Regions from separate parts of the Eubacterium sp. LMAG:50 genome, predicted to be linked through region 2. Evidence: a T-box and tRNA genes for the amino acid it is inferred to sense, from the RefSeq annotation. Region 2 holds a T-box; the other holds one or more tRNA genes.
The links. The T-box of region 2 lies ahead of tyrS (tyrosine--tRNA ligase). A T-box ahead of a tRNA ligase gene usually reads a tRNA of that ligase, here a tRNA-Tyr.

Region 1: it has a tRNA-Tyr gene. The T-box ahead of tyrS (tyrosine--tRNA ligase) is inferred to sense a tRNA for this amino acid. The anticodon was not compared.

What each region holds. Positions count from the first base shown of each region.
Region 1 is NZ_NALP01000007.1:673,452-680,858, forward strand. Features, by position in the region: rRNA gene CCC31_RS08275 (23S ribosomal RNA) at 1-1,254, shown strand, start outside; tRNA gene CCC31_RS08280 (tRNA-Asp) at 1,334-1,407, shown strand; tRNA gene CCC31_RS08285 (tRNA-Val) at 1,484-1,556, shown strand; tRNA gene CCC31_RS08290 (tRNA-Thr) at 1,612-1,684, shown strand; tRNA gene CCC31_RS08295 (tRNA-Tyr) at 1,730-1,811, shown strand; tRNA gene CCC31_RS08300 (tRNA-Met) at 1,832-1,905, shown strand; tRNA gene CCC31_RS08305 (tRNA-Phe) at 1,914-1,986, shown strand; partial or broken gene CCC31_RS08310 (Rpn family recombination-promoting nuclease/putative transposase) at 2,166-2,918, shown strand; gene CCC31_RS08315 (J domain-containing protein) at 3,147-3,974, opposite strand; gene CCC31_RS08320 (DUF5685 family protein) at 4,078-5,157, opposite strand; gene CCC31_RS08325 (hypothetical protein) at 5,318-5,722, opposite strand; gene CCC31_RS08330 (sugar transferase) at 6,442-7,407, shown strand, end outside.
Region 2 is NZ_NALP01000006.1:364,394-371,800, forward strand. Features, by position in the region: gene CCC31_RS04460 (DegV family protein) at 1-741, opposite strand, end outside; gene CCC31_RS04465 (S8 family peptidase) at 941-2,680, opposite strand; gene tyrS (tyrosine--tRNA ligase) at 2,789-4,012, opposite strand; T-box leader at 4,205-4,437, opposite strand; gene CCC31_RS04475 (NYN domain-containing protein) at 4,579-5,337, opposite strand; gene CCC31_RS04480 (EAL domain-containing protein) at 5,648-7,407, opposite strand, start outside.

The DNA of each region.
Region 1 (7,407 bases), on a different contig from region 2:
CACAGGTAGATGAGGAGAGAATCCTAAGGCCGACGGAAGAAGCATTGTTAAGGAACTCGGCAAAATGACCCCGTAACTTCGGGATAAGGGGTGCCTGAGAAATCAGGCCGCAGAGAATTGGCCCAAGCAACTGTTTAGCAAAAACACAGGTCTATGCGAAACCGAAAGGTGATGTATATGGGCTGACGCCTGCCCGGTGCTGGAAGGTTAAGAGGAGAGGTTAGCATAAGCGAAGCTTTGAATTTAAGCCCCAGTAAACGGCGGCCGTAACTATAACGGTCCTAAGGTAGCGAAATTCCTTGTCGGGTAAGTTCCGACCCGCACGAAAGGCGTAATGATTTGGGCACTGTCTCGACAATGCATCCGGTGAAATTGAAGTACCAGTGAAGATGCTGGTTACCTGCGCCAGGACGGAAAGACCCCATGGAGCTTTACTCTAGCTTGATACTGGGATTCGATATTGCATGTACAGGATAGGTGGGAGACTAGGAGACGTGAACGCCAGTTTGCGAGGAGTCGCCCTTGGGATACCACCCTTGCAGTATTGGGTTTCTAACATACAGCCGTGAACCGGCTGGTGGACAATGTCAGGTGGGGAGTTTGACTGGGGCGGTCGCCTCCGAAAGGGTATCGGAGGCGCTCAAAGGTTCCCTCAGAATGGTCGGAAACCATTCGCAGAGTGCAAAGGCATAAGGGAGCTTGACTGCGACACCGACGGGTGGAGCAGGTACGAAAGTAGGACTTAGTGATCCGGTGGTATAAAGTGGGATTGCCATCGCTCAACGGATAAAAGCTACCCTGGGGATAACAGGCTTATCACTCCCAAGAGTTCACATCGACGGAGTGGTTTGGCACCTCGATGTCGGCTCATCGCATCCTGGGGCTGTAGTAGGTCCCAAGGGTTGGGCTGTTCGCCCATTAAAGCGGTACGCGAGCTGGGTTCAGAACGTCGTGAGACAGTTCGGTCCCTATCCGGCGTGGGCGTAGGATATTTGAGAGGAGCTGTCCTTAGTACGAGAGGACCGGGATGGACGAACCTCTGGTGTATCTGTTGCATTACCAAATGCATGGCAGAGTAGCCAAGTTTGGAAGGGATAAACGCTGAAGGCATCTAAGCGTGAAGCCCCCCTCAAGATGAGATATCCCATACGTAAGTAGTAAGACCCCTTGAAGACTACAAGGTTGATAGGTCAGAGGTGGAAGCGTGGTAACACGTGTAGCTGACTGATACTAATAGGTCGAGGGCTTAACCATAAGGAAGGAATTTGAGGAAAGGTTATCCAAGGAAGAAGAGATTGGAAGATTAGTTGGTGTGCAGTTTTGAATGTACAATGGCCCGGTGGCTCAGCTGGTTAGAGCGCCGCCCTGTCACGGCGGAGGTCGTGGGTTCGAACCCCATCCGGGTCGTCAATAAAAGAAGAGAAAGAGGAGGTTGAAAGCAAAAGCCGGCTTTCTCGACCTCTATTTTTGTATAATGAAACATGGGATCTTAGCTCAGCTGGGAGAGCACCTGCCTTACAAGCAGGGGGTCACAGGTTCGAGCCCTGTAGGTCCCACTACCGAGAGGTAAAAAGAAAATAAGCAGGAAAGCTTGTTGATAAAACAGAATATGCCGATGTGGCTCAATTGGCAGAGCAGCTGATTTGTAATCAGCAGGTTAACGGTTCGAGTCCGTTCATCGGCTTTAAGTAAGCAATGATAAATGAAGTCAGGCTTACCTTAAAAGAATGGGCAGATTCCCGAGTGGCCAAAGGGGACAGACTGTAAATCTGCTGGCAACGCCTTCGAAGGTTCGAATCCTTCTCTGCCCATTAAAAAAAAGAAGAAACAGCGCGGGGTAGAGCAGTCTGGAAGCTCGTCGGGCTCATAACCCGGAGGTCGCAGGTTCAAATCCTGTCCCCGCAATTTTTTATGCCCAGTTAGCTCAGTTGGTAGAGCAGAGGACTGAAAATCCTCGTGTCTCTGGTTCGATTCCGGAACTGGGCACTAACTATGTCCGAAGCAAAAGAGAGAGGGACAAGACAGAAAAGACGCAGGAATGACAGATAAATTTAAAAACGGCAAAAACCGTAACAGAATAAACATGAATGACAGATAAGGAAGCAGAAATGCTTCTTTTTTTATTATATAGGGCAAGTCCGTGTTTATAAAGGCGAGTTTTATGTGAAAAAGAATTGTGTAAACCACTGTTAGAAAATATATTAAACATAAAAATAAGGGATATTGTATATGTTGATTATGAAGAAATAATACAGATGACAGCGAAGTCAAAAGATATAAGACTCGACATATATGTTGAGGATGACGACAACACAGTATTTAATCTCGAAATGCAGACAACAACTTATAAAGAATTACCGAAAAGATCAAGATATTATCAGGGAATAATAGATTTAAACATGATTGAAAAAGGCGAATCATATGATATACTTAAGGAAAGTTATGTCATATTTATCTGTACATTTGATTTTTTTGAAAAAGGAAGAAGTGTTTACGAGTTTGAAAATGTATGCCTGGAAGATAGTGAAATCAAGTTAAATGACGGAACGCATAAGATATTTCTAAACACAAAAGGCGATAAAAGTGACATAAATGAGGAACTGAAATCATTATTGGAATATTTTGACGGCAGCGAACCTGAAAGTGAACTTACGAGAAGGATAGACAGAAAGGTAATCGCAGCCAGAAAAAATGAGAGATGGAGGCGAGAGTATATGTCATTACAGATGGAGATGAATCTAAAGTATAGAGAGGGTCTGAAGGACGGAATGAAGGCTGGAGAAGAAAAAGGTCAGGAGAATACAAATAAATTAATTAAAATACTTTTAAAAGAAAAAAGATATGATGACTTAGAAAAATCAGCTCAGGATATTGAGTACCAGAATAAACTGATGAAGGAATATAAGATTATAGACTAGTTCAATATAACAATAAAGTTAATGTTGATATGAATAAAAGATGATATAAATAAGTGATAATTGATATTAAAAAGAATGATAATAGATATCAATAAAGCATAATAATAGATATTAAAAAATAAAGCATAATAAAATATCTATTAATAAAAAAGAACTTAAAGCCTGAAAGTTATTAATAATTTTCAAACTTTGAGTTCTTTTTATTAATAAATTAAATTGTAATTTATTTTATCGGTAAGTGTATCCACCACCACAACCTGCGCAACAAGCATTGCAACAAAGATTTGCAAGACAGCAGGCTAAGAGTGGGTTACTGCAAATAATTGTAGGCATTCCACCATAACTGCTTTGACGAGAAGTGTACCAGCTGCCACCACTTTCGAATGTGTGGACAAGTTGCCGGTAAGTAGCATTATTAGGCTCCATTGAAGATGCCATGCGGGCGTGCTCAAGAGCCTGGACATTGTTGCCTACGCCTTTATTTGCGATAGCACTATAATAATACCATGTAGCATTTTTGTTGGAAATTGTATTTAATACATTAAGTGCCTCGGCATAATGTTGGTTATTAATATAGTTAGCTGCAGCACGCATATGCATCTCGTCTTCTGACATATTTGAAGAGTTGCCATAATTACCTGCACCACCGTAGCCTGTACCAAAGCCACCAAAATTGCCGAAACCTCCAAAATCAAATCCACCAAAGTCCCAATCGCCGAAACCGCCGGAATTATAGCCACCGGAATTTCCAGATCCATAACTGCCTGAATTACCATAGCCACCGGAACCAGAACCGTAGCCGCCATAATTACCATAGCCGCCATAAGTTCCACTGCCATAAGAAGAACCACCATAGCCATTTGCACCATGCTTGCGTGCATCCATAATCTGACTATATGCCTGTTGAACCTGCTTGAATTTCTCTTCAGCCTGTTCCTTGTTAGGATTGTTAATGTTTGCATCAGGGTGGTATTTGCGGCTTAGAGCCTTGTATGCTTTTTTAATTTCATCTTCAGAGGCATCTGGTCTAACCCCTAAAACATCATAAGGATTCATATATCTATTCTCTTTCTAAATTTTTGCTGTGATTATGTTATAATGCGATAGAATATTGTTAATAAAAATTAATTCTGAAAAATTAAAACATCACAATAAAAAATTATTTGTTTTCTAAATTTTTTGAAACACGCCGTTCATAGGAATTCCAAACTCCGGAATACAAAATATTACGAAGAATATCAGCGTTGTCAACAGCGGGGAGCATTTCGAAAGCATCGGAACACTCAGCCATCATCATTGTAAGCATATCTTTGACATGAGTTTCAAAATCCGGGTCAGTATAACAATTTGAAAAAACATTGTAACGACCCTTTTTGACATCTTCCTCAACATCGTCAAATGCATCCATAATGTATATAAATTTCCCAAGGTAAAAGCCCATGCGACCAAGACCTTTGGCGTAAATATCGTCAAAAGGCACGAATAGGATTTGCATTATTCGGCCAAATAAACCGGCTACCACATCAACGTTGGTTTCATTCATTTTTTCGCGGGTACCGAGTTCGTCCAACAAAGATGAAATAGCTTCGATTTTATTTTTATAGGAATAATCAGGAGAAATATGCAAATGCCCGGAATCGTCAGTAAAATAAGAATTCTGATTGTTACTGTCAGAATTTGGCTGAGTAGCTGTAACTGAACCATCGTTAACAGCACTTGACTGAGTAGCTGTAACTGAACCATCGTCAACAGCGCTTGACTGAGTAGCTGCAACTGAACCATCGTCAACAGCGCTTGGCTGAGTAGCTGCAACTGAACCATCGTCAGTTGAATCAGAAGTGGCATGTACATTATTTAAATTTTTCCCAATTGACCCTTTTTTTAATAATTTTGAATAAGCAAGCTTAAGAACGCTTCTGTCATCGTGCCAGTCATCCAGACATTTGAAATAAGAAAGGATGACGTTCATGTCAGCAACATAATCCGTAAATTCTGAGGAAATGATGTTCTGACGCCTTAGAGGGTGCACAACGCAACGTTTTGAAGTGACGTTGTGCTCCGGCTCGTAAAGCGAAGAAAGAAGGATAACTAAAAAGGTCATGTCATAGGACAGGGTTAATTGCCCTGACAGACCGTGTCGCTTACTAAGTGAGTGGCATAGGCCACAATAATACGCCCGATAGACATCAAATTCCCTAAATTTGAGTTCGGGTTTGTTTACAACTACATATCCAAACATAGAGTCCTCCAGACAAAATAAGTAAAGAACCACAAATCAAATCGGCTCTAAGTTAAATCACACAATCAGTCGTAAATACTTAATGCCCTCTTAAAAGGAAATTCTTACGCATGTTGTTAAATTATATAATCAGTTGCAGACTATTTATGCATCTGATAAATTAACTTTTTTTAATAAATGTCTGTGAGCATTTTGGACAACGGATTTCGATGCGGCCTTTGCCACGAGGAATACGAATACGTTGTCTGCAACGTGGACATCTGTAAAAATGATAAAATCTTCTTTGGCTGAAAATTTCTTTTTCACGCTGAAATTTTCTTAAGAAGGAAGCTTTTAAACTTAAATATTTGTTGTTCTCCTGGTAGCGCTTCTGAATATTTTTTGAAAACATTCTTATATACATCAAAATAATTAAAATAAGTGAAATATAATAAATAATCCCGGACAAACGTCTTGGGACAAATAACGAAAGCACGCATAAAACCAGTGCGAAAATAAGCATTGCTCTGCCAAGTTGATCTACTCCATACCTCCCGTACATTAACTTCGCTAATTTTTCACGCAAATCTAAGACTCCTTCCATATAAAAATAAGAAAAGTTCTAAAGTCTATCATAAAACCTTAAAACTTTGCCCCTTACTTATAAGAAATATTAACCCTAATGAAAAATAAAAACAAGGTAATATAAAGAGAATTAACAAATCCGTTACAAATGTTAACAAAATAGACAAAAGAAAAATACAAGAAAGGTCAGTATGCGAAAAAAACTGAAAAAAATTGGTGTATATTATAAACAAACAGATAAAAGGTAAAAACAAAACAACGCAAATAGTATAAAAAAGATAGAAAATAGCATAAATATTATGGGGAATTTTTAAAATGAACTAAAATACATATATAGTAAATATATAATAAAAATATTTTTATTGTAACTTTTCCATAAGAAAAGCAGAAAATATTGATAAAACTAACAAAATCAATGTACAAAGAAAGTCGTAGATGATATAATAATAGAGAATTGTGTCAAAAAAAAGCAACAAATTTACATATTGAACGAAAAATAAAACAAGTTGTAAGAATGAAAATTATATAGATAATTTAATAAAAATATGAATATTATTCACCAAACGGTAAATAAAGTGATTGTTTATTGGATAATAAACAAGAAGATTATACATCAAATAATGATAGTGTAAATATTCATTAAGTAAATAAGTAATAAAATCATTCGCCTAACTAATATATAAAGCAAACTAGAGAAAATACAAAGGGGGAGGATAGAGAGTGTACAACGGAACAAGTAATAAGTGGACAAAGCATTTTGATTTCATAATAGTAGATGTTATATGCATTAATGTAGCGTTCTTTCTAGCTACACTGATATATTCAGGGTCTGGGCATATGTACAACACTTCCCTATATAGAAATGTAACAATATCATTAACGCTGATACACTTTTGTGTAGCGTTTTTTAGAAACGGATATTCAGGAATATTAAGACGAGGATATCTGAAAGAAATGAAGGACGTAGTGTATCATAACGCAATAATAATGGCAGTGTTATTTGTATATTTGTTTTTGATACACCAGGCGAATAACGTGTCGAGAATAGTAATATTAATATTCTTTGCGATGGACACAATACTAATGTACATAAGCCATATAGCATTTAAGAAATTTTATGCAGTACGTAAGAATTATGATAATGCTAAGGAAAATATGCTGCTTGTTGTATCATCAGATATGGCGACAGACACTATCAACAAGATAAGCAACGGACCGGACAAGAGATTTGAGATAGTGGGAATCGCATTGACAGATGTGATGGACATTAAAGAATCAGACATAGATGAAATAGAAGGAATACCTGTAGTTGCCGATGCTAATTCCGTATACGAATATGCGAGGGCAAATGTCATAAATGACGTATTTATCAGAGTAAGCGGAGTAAACAGTTTCGTCGTAGAAGGCATGGCATATGGATTTTTGAATATGGGAATTAAGGTTCATATAAATGTAGAATTTCTTACACACGCTTTGCCAAATGCAGGATTTGAAACAATTAACGAGGTAGCAGTTGTAACGACAAGTATAAATCAGGTGTCACCGGTTGGAGCATTTGCAAAGAGAGCACTTGATATATGCGCAGGACTTGTAGGGTGCCTTGTTACAGGAATATTGTTTATATTTGTAGCGCCTGCGATTAAGATTGCAGACCCTAACGGACCAATATTTTTCTGCCAGTTAAGA
Region 2 (7,407 bases):
TTCTTCTTCATCAGCACTTGATGCTGCTAAAATATGTACATTTCCTTTTTCAAAGTCTTCTGCATAGTCTGTTGTAACTATTCTTTTCACTTCCTCTATCATTACTGTTTTTGCCTTTATCAATCCTCTACAATTTTTAAAAGAATCAAGTGTACCAATATCAAATTTTAAAATTGGCTTAACTTTAAGCATTCCACCTACAAGTGCTACACTAGATGAAATTCTTCCACCTTTCTTTAAATATTTCAAATCATCTACAGCAACAAAAATTCCCATTTTTCCTTTTGCATCTTCAAGTCTGTTCTTTATTTCCTTCGCACTACAACCTTCATTTAACAACTCGATTGCATCTAAAACAGACTGTTTCATAGGCGTTGAAACTCTTCCGTTATCAACTACAAAAACTTTACCATCATAATCATCATTCTGTGCCATAGCCATTGCTGTTGAACATGAGCCACTAAGTCCACTGCTTATTGGTATATAAACTAATTCTTCGTATTCTTTTAAAATTTCATCCCATAAGTTCATAACTGCCTCAGGTGATGGCTGTGATGTACTTACATTCTCATCGTTTTTAAGCAATTCTATAAATTCTTCTCTACTTATATCTTTACCTTCGTAATGACATTGATCATTAATGTAAAATGGCATTGGCAACACATATATCCCAAGTTTTTTAGCTTCTTCCTGTGTTATTCCGCTATGACTATCAGTTAAAATTCCTGTCTTCTTCATCATTATTCCTCCAAATGTATATATAACTACAAACTAACGTATTATCAAATTCAAATATCAAAATATATCCCACTAATTAATTGGCATATGTTGTATGCCACGCAATTTACTTTATAAAATAAACAACTTTAAACGGTTAACTAGACAACTATACCATTATCTGTCCATAAAGTCTATAGTCCTATAGTACAAATTTCAAACATCATCTCGGTATACTACTTCTAATACATAATGCTCCCCATCCCATCATAGGATTAGGCCATTTTTCAAATCCATCTATTTTCCTTGCTCCTCTTATCAGATAAGCCTTAAGTTTTTCTCCATATAAATACTTGTCATTTCCATTAACTATGCCCCATTCCATAAGCAATGCTGCTGCCCCTGAAACAAATGGGGTTGCCATTGAAGTCCCACTTTTTACTGAAAGTCCTCCGCCAACTGCTGCAGATATTATATCTACTCCCGGTGCTACAATATCCGGTTTAATTTGATTTGTTTCTCTTGTAAATCCTCTTCCTGAAAAGTCTGCATATGTCTGCCTGTTACTATCATACGCTCCTACAGTAATTGCTTTAGAAGCAGTTGATGGAATTGTCAACGTAGTGTAAGGTATAGGATTTAAAAACCTTGTATTTGTCCCTAATGAAGCCTCAACAGGCAACCACATATTATACGCTCCTAACACTGATTTAACCGATGTTATCCTCACAGTCCAAATACCTGACTGAATATACATATCTTCAGGCACGAATTGAACATATACCTCCTGATATATGCTATAAGGTTTAGGTGTTCCATAATATACCATCAACCTTGTTCTATCTGAAGAGATATTATATTTCATAACTTCATTTGCATCAGTAAAAATTCCGGTACTTTCGCCTGTTGGTGAAATTAATTCTATTTCAAATATATCTGCATAAGACTTCCATATTTGCAAATTAAGGGAATTTTGATAATTTGATACTGCAAATTCTATATTTTCTGTTTCACCTGTATCTATTTTTCCACTTGTATGTCCTCCCGCATTTCCTTCGTTTCCTGAACCTATTACAACGGATATTCTTTCCTTTGCAGATATCTCGTTAATATATGTTTCAAGCAATGATGTGCCATCATGAGAACCATAATTATTTCCAAAACTCAAATTTATTACAAGTGGCATTTTTAATTCTTCTGCCTTTTTTGTCACATAATCAATTGCCTCCATAAGTTCTATTGTTGTCGGGAACGAATTTTCTCTCGGTGTCGCCAATTTAACAATTAACAATTTGCTTTTAGTTGCTATTCCGATATTATTTCTTTTATCGTTTGCAAAATTTCCTGCAGCAATACCTGCTACATGAGTTCCATGTCCTGAATAATCTCTTGATGGTACAATTTCATATCTTTCTCTAAAATCCGGTGCATTTATTGCTGCATTTATCTGACTATCCGTATAAAATGTTCCTCTGTTAAAACCGTATGTATTTTCGCCATTCCCTATTGTCTGATCCCAAATCTCAATAATTCTAGTTTTCCCAAATTCATCTATAAATGCTGAATTTGCATAATCTATTCCACTGTCTATTACCGCAATAATTACCCCTTCTCCATATATACCAAACTGATTCTGTGCATTTGTAACACATGCTTCACTTCTGTTATTTATAACTGCAAAATATAACGGTTTTGCTTTTTCAATATAAATAACACTGTCATCCTCAGCAAGTTTATCAATAGTTTCTTTTGGCACAGATAATATTGCAAAATTATTTGACAATATTTCATATTGTATTCCATTATATTTTTCTAAAAAATCCGGAGTTCCCGTGAACCTTATAATCAAATCCCAGGAGTTATCTATTGGATTAAAACCTGCTGATAGTTCCCGGCATTTATCTAATTCCTGAATATTAGCTTCCAAGGCAACATTCAATAAATTTTCTATTTTTCCGTTCATAAACATACCTAAAAAAACACTTATTACATTCTATGAAAATTTCTTACCATAATTACTTAGAATGTAATAAGTGTTCTACTTTTTGTATTATCGATTCTGAATTAAATCTTAGTCCATAATTGCCTTATGGAATTTCTTTTTACCTTTTTTAATCTTTGCTCCTTCTTTTAACATTGATTCCGTAACAACAAAGCCTATGTCAGAAACTTTTTCATCATTAACAGATACGCCACCCTGCTGTACAAGTCTTCTTGCTTCACTCTTTGTTCCTGCTAATCCACAAGTTACCATTAAATCCATGATTCCAATTCCACCATCTGTTAACTGTTCATGTGTAATTGTAGATGTTGGCATATTTGAATCATCTCCACCACCTGCAAATAATGCCTTTGATGCTTCTTCAGCTTTCTTTGCTTCTTCTTCACCATGAACCATCTTTGTAAGTTCGAATGCAAGAATTTCTTTTGCTTTATTTAACTGGCTTCCTTCCCATTCATCCATCTTATCAATTTCTTCAAGTGGAAGGAATGTTAACATACGGATACATTTTAATACGTCTTTATCTCCTACATTTCTCCAATACTGGTAAAATTCAAATGGAGATGTTTTATTAGCGTCAAGCCATACTGCTCCGTTAGCTGTCTTACCCATTTTCTTTCCTTCTGAATTCATAAGAAGTGTAATTGTCATGGCATAAGCATCTTTTCCAAGTTTACGACGGATTAATTCTGTACCACCCAACATATTTGACCACTGATCATCTCCACCAAACTGCATGTTACATCCATATTCTTTAAATAAATGATAAAAGTCATATGACTGCATAATCATATAGTTAAATTCAAGGAATGTTAAACCTTTTTCCATTCTCTGCTTGTAGCATTCTGCACGAAGCATATTGTTAACTGAGAAACATGGTCCTACTTCACGTAATACATCAATGTAGTTAAGTTTTAATAACCAATCAGCATTGTTTACTGCAATAGCTCCACCTTCTCCAAAATCAATAAATCTTTCCATCTGCTTCTTAAAACATTCGCAGTTATGTTCAATTGTTTCAGGTGTAAGCATCTGACGTAAATCGTTACGTCCTGAAGGATCACCTATGTATCCTGTTCCACCACCAAGCAATACAACAGGTCTGTTGCCTGCCATCTGTAATCTCTTCATAAGACATAAAGCCATAAAATGACCTACATGAAGTGAATCTGCTGTAGGATCAAATCCAATATAAAATGTTGCTTTTCCTGTGTTAATTAATTCTTTAATTTCTTCTTCATCTGTAACCTGGGCTATAAGACCACGTGCTACTAATTCATCATAAATTGTCATCTTTTTTTCCTTTCTTAAATTAAAATTCATTAAATTTCTTTATAAGTGTTTCAAGTTATTAGGATACTTATTAAATTTTTGATACCGATATGCAATTTTCTATTATCTGCGAAAATTAAAATTGCATTTTTTAAGCTTAGATTCATAAATATGACCTTGCCATACATAAAAAAAACCTCTGCATCTTACGATACAGAGGGCATTAACTGCGGTACCACCTCTAAATAAAAATTTCTCACGAAATCTTCCTCTACGAGTGCAAACACACTCTTGCGCTATAACGGGCGCTCCCGACATTCCCTACTCATTTCTTTTCAGGTTGTAACTCCAGGATGTATTTCACAAAATCTACTTCATAATCTCACACCAACCGATTACTCTCTTGCAAGTACAATTAAGTTACTTCTTCCTCTCAACGTCTTATAAATAATTAATCTTTTTCTATACTAACTTTTTGTAGCAAAAAAATCAACTGTTTTTTAATATTTTTATTCCTTCCAAAATTAAAATTTTAAATTTCACTCTTCCATCGTGCTGTGGAATTTGCTTTTAGATAAACGGAATTTTTATTCCTTCTCCCAAATACCATCATTTGAAATCTTATTCCAATCTGCTTTCAATACAGAAACAACTTTTCCCCTCTTAAATTTCTTCTCTTCCTGATATAAATACTTCTGTTTTATTAATCCGTCAACAGCAACCTTTACTTTATCTTTCGGAACTTTATTATAATCCGCTACACACTGAATGGTCTTCCAATATGTAACAACTGAACGATTTTTCTGTTTCTGTTTATATAAACTATTTAGAATAAGTTCATTATAATGATGTTTTTCCTGTGACTGTCTTGGCATCTCGACATAACTTGTTGCGACTGATTTAAGTTTATTGCTAAATGAATATTTAACCCCATAAATAATAACTTTTTTGCCTATTTCCTTTAAGTATTCTGCAACTTTAGTAAAATGTGCGTCACCTGTAAACAAAACATATACTTTTGTTTTATCTTTTTTTGCAGCGCTTCTATAAATTGCATCTAAAATAATTACATCTGTAAAATCTTTATCTACGCCTTCTTTATCGCTGGCTGTATGTATAATATTCTTAGTAATTCCTTTTAATCTTTCTAAATCATTTCCTATATTATATTTTGAAAAATCCCCAAAAACATACAATCTTGTAATATTATATTCCTGTTTTAGTTCTTCAATCCACTCTTCAATATTAGGCTTCATCTGAAACTTATTTCTGTATGCATAATACCAATGTTCATAGTCAACAAACACTTGTGCTTCCGGTTTTTTATCTTTTTTTAATCCGAACATTTATTTCCTCCTTTTTATATTTGGGTTAATTAAGGATACCCATAATCCTTTGTTCATTGAAATTCTCTTATATAAAAGTGATACCTCTTTGACTTATATAAACTATAGAAGCCTTTGTATGCAACAACTACATACTCACATATAGTCTTTATATATCATTTTCTCTTCCCCGATATATAACATAAGGAGCCTTACGGCTCCTTATAGCTGCAAACACACACATTATACAATATATAAATGTAGGTGTCAAAAATGCATATTCTCTTTTTAGCAGTATAAAATATCTCTAACGAAAGTAATTAATCATGGTTTAATCAACATAATTTAACAATCCGATTATTCCATTATACTGCTCATTTGGTGTTTCTAAAACTATATGACTTAATAGAGTTTTTCTTAATGTACCATCTTTGTCAAAACAATTTAATTGTATTTTTTTATTTGATTTATCTGACTTTGTTTCTTCATAGAATTTAATAAATTTATCAATCTCTTCATCTGAAACAACTTTTTCTTTCATAAATTCTACATAATCTACTTTATCAGTATCTAAATCAAAAATTTCTTTAGCTTTTGTTCCGACATCACATACATCTGTATCCATTGCCACATGCCAATAAGTATATTTTTCTCCTTCAAGTCCAAACCTGATATTATCAAGCATTCCGTTAATAATATTATCATCCTGTATTTTCTTTGTAATATCTTCTGCAAAATGTATAAGCGCATACCCTGAATTCCAAGGTACTTTTCTTATTCTAATATTATATGTCTTACCTGTATCCTCATTCTTAACGTCAACTTCTTTAATAAGTTCATTACAGAATTTATCACAATGTTCACATGGTGTATTCGAATCCCATATTGTCTCATGACATTTTAATCCAATAAGTTCTTTTGTTTTATCAGAAGTTAATTCTTCCTTTGCTGCACGATTCATATACAATAATTCTTTTGTTTTTTCATTGCATATAAATATAATTTCATGTGATTCTTCAATAAGCCATCCCATGTTTCTAACATCTATAGGCATTGACATTTCTTCATTACCTGTATATATCTGGAACTGATTCTTTCCTAATTTCTTAGCCTGAATAAGTGCCATGTCAGCACATCTGTAAAGTTCTTTATATTCTGTCGCATGAGCCGGAAACATTGCAACACCTATTGAACATGAAATCTTCATTTCTCCCACATTAATACGTAGTTTATTTCTCAATATTTCCATTTCGTTATTAAGTTCATCTATTGTCATTCCACGCTTTATAAATACAGCAAATTCGTCTCCACCAAATCTACACGATAAATTTTCTTCTGAAAAAGCACTGTCAAGAATATTGGCCACATTAATTATTGCCTGATCACCCATAATGTGTCCAAGACTATCATTTACTCCCTTAAAATTATCAATATCAATCATAAGGAATATAGCTTCTTTTCCTGAACTGCTCAAGAACAATCTTACCTGTCTTTCAAACTCTTTTCTGTTAAGAAGTCCTGTCATTGTATCAAGTTTAACCTGACCTTCAACAACTCGTAATTTCTGAATTACCTTTTTACGATGCTCTTCAAATAATCTTTCAACCGTATTGTTTAATTCATATTTGTCATATGGTTTAAACAGCATACCATCTGCACCGTTTTTAAATGCAATATCTTTATATACATTTTCATTGTCACCTGTTGTATATAATACCGGAATCTCATCTAATTTATCGTTCTTTTTCATTTCGTAAAGTAAATGAAACTTATCTTCTTCATTTATATTAGTATCTACAACTGTTAAAATAATGTTGTAATAATTCTTCTTTATAAATTGATAAGCTTCTTCTTCATTGTCAAACTCTACAAATCTATATTCCGTATCCAGATAGTTTCTAAACATTTCATGGTTTCTTTGTAATTCATCCACAAGGACTATCACTTCTGTCTCGCCGTTCTGGTCATCTATTGATAATTTCTTGTACTCTTTATAACTCTCTAAATTAAAAATTGGAATTATATCTTCACTTAATAATTTATTTTTAAATTCCTGTTCAGGTATCGGTCTTGAGAAATAATATCCCTGTA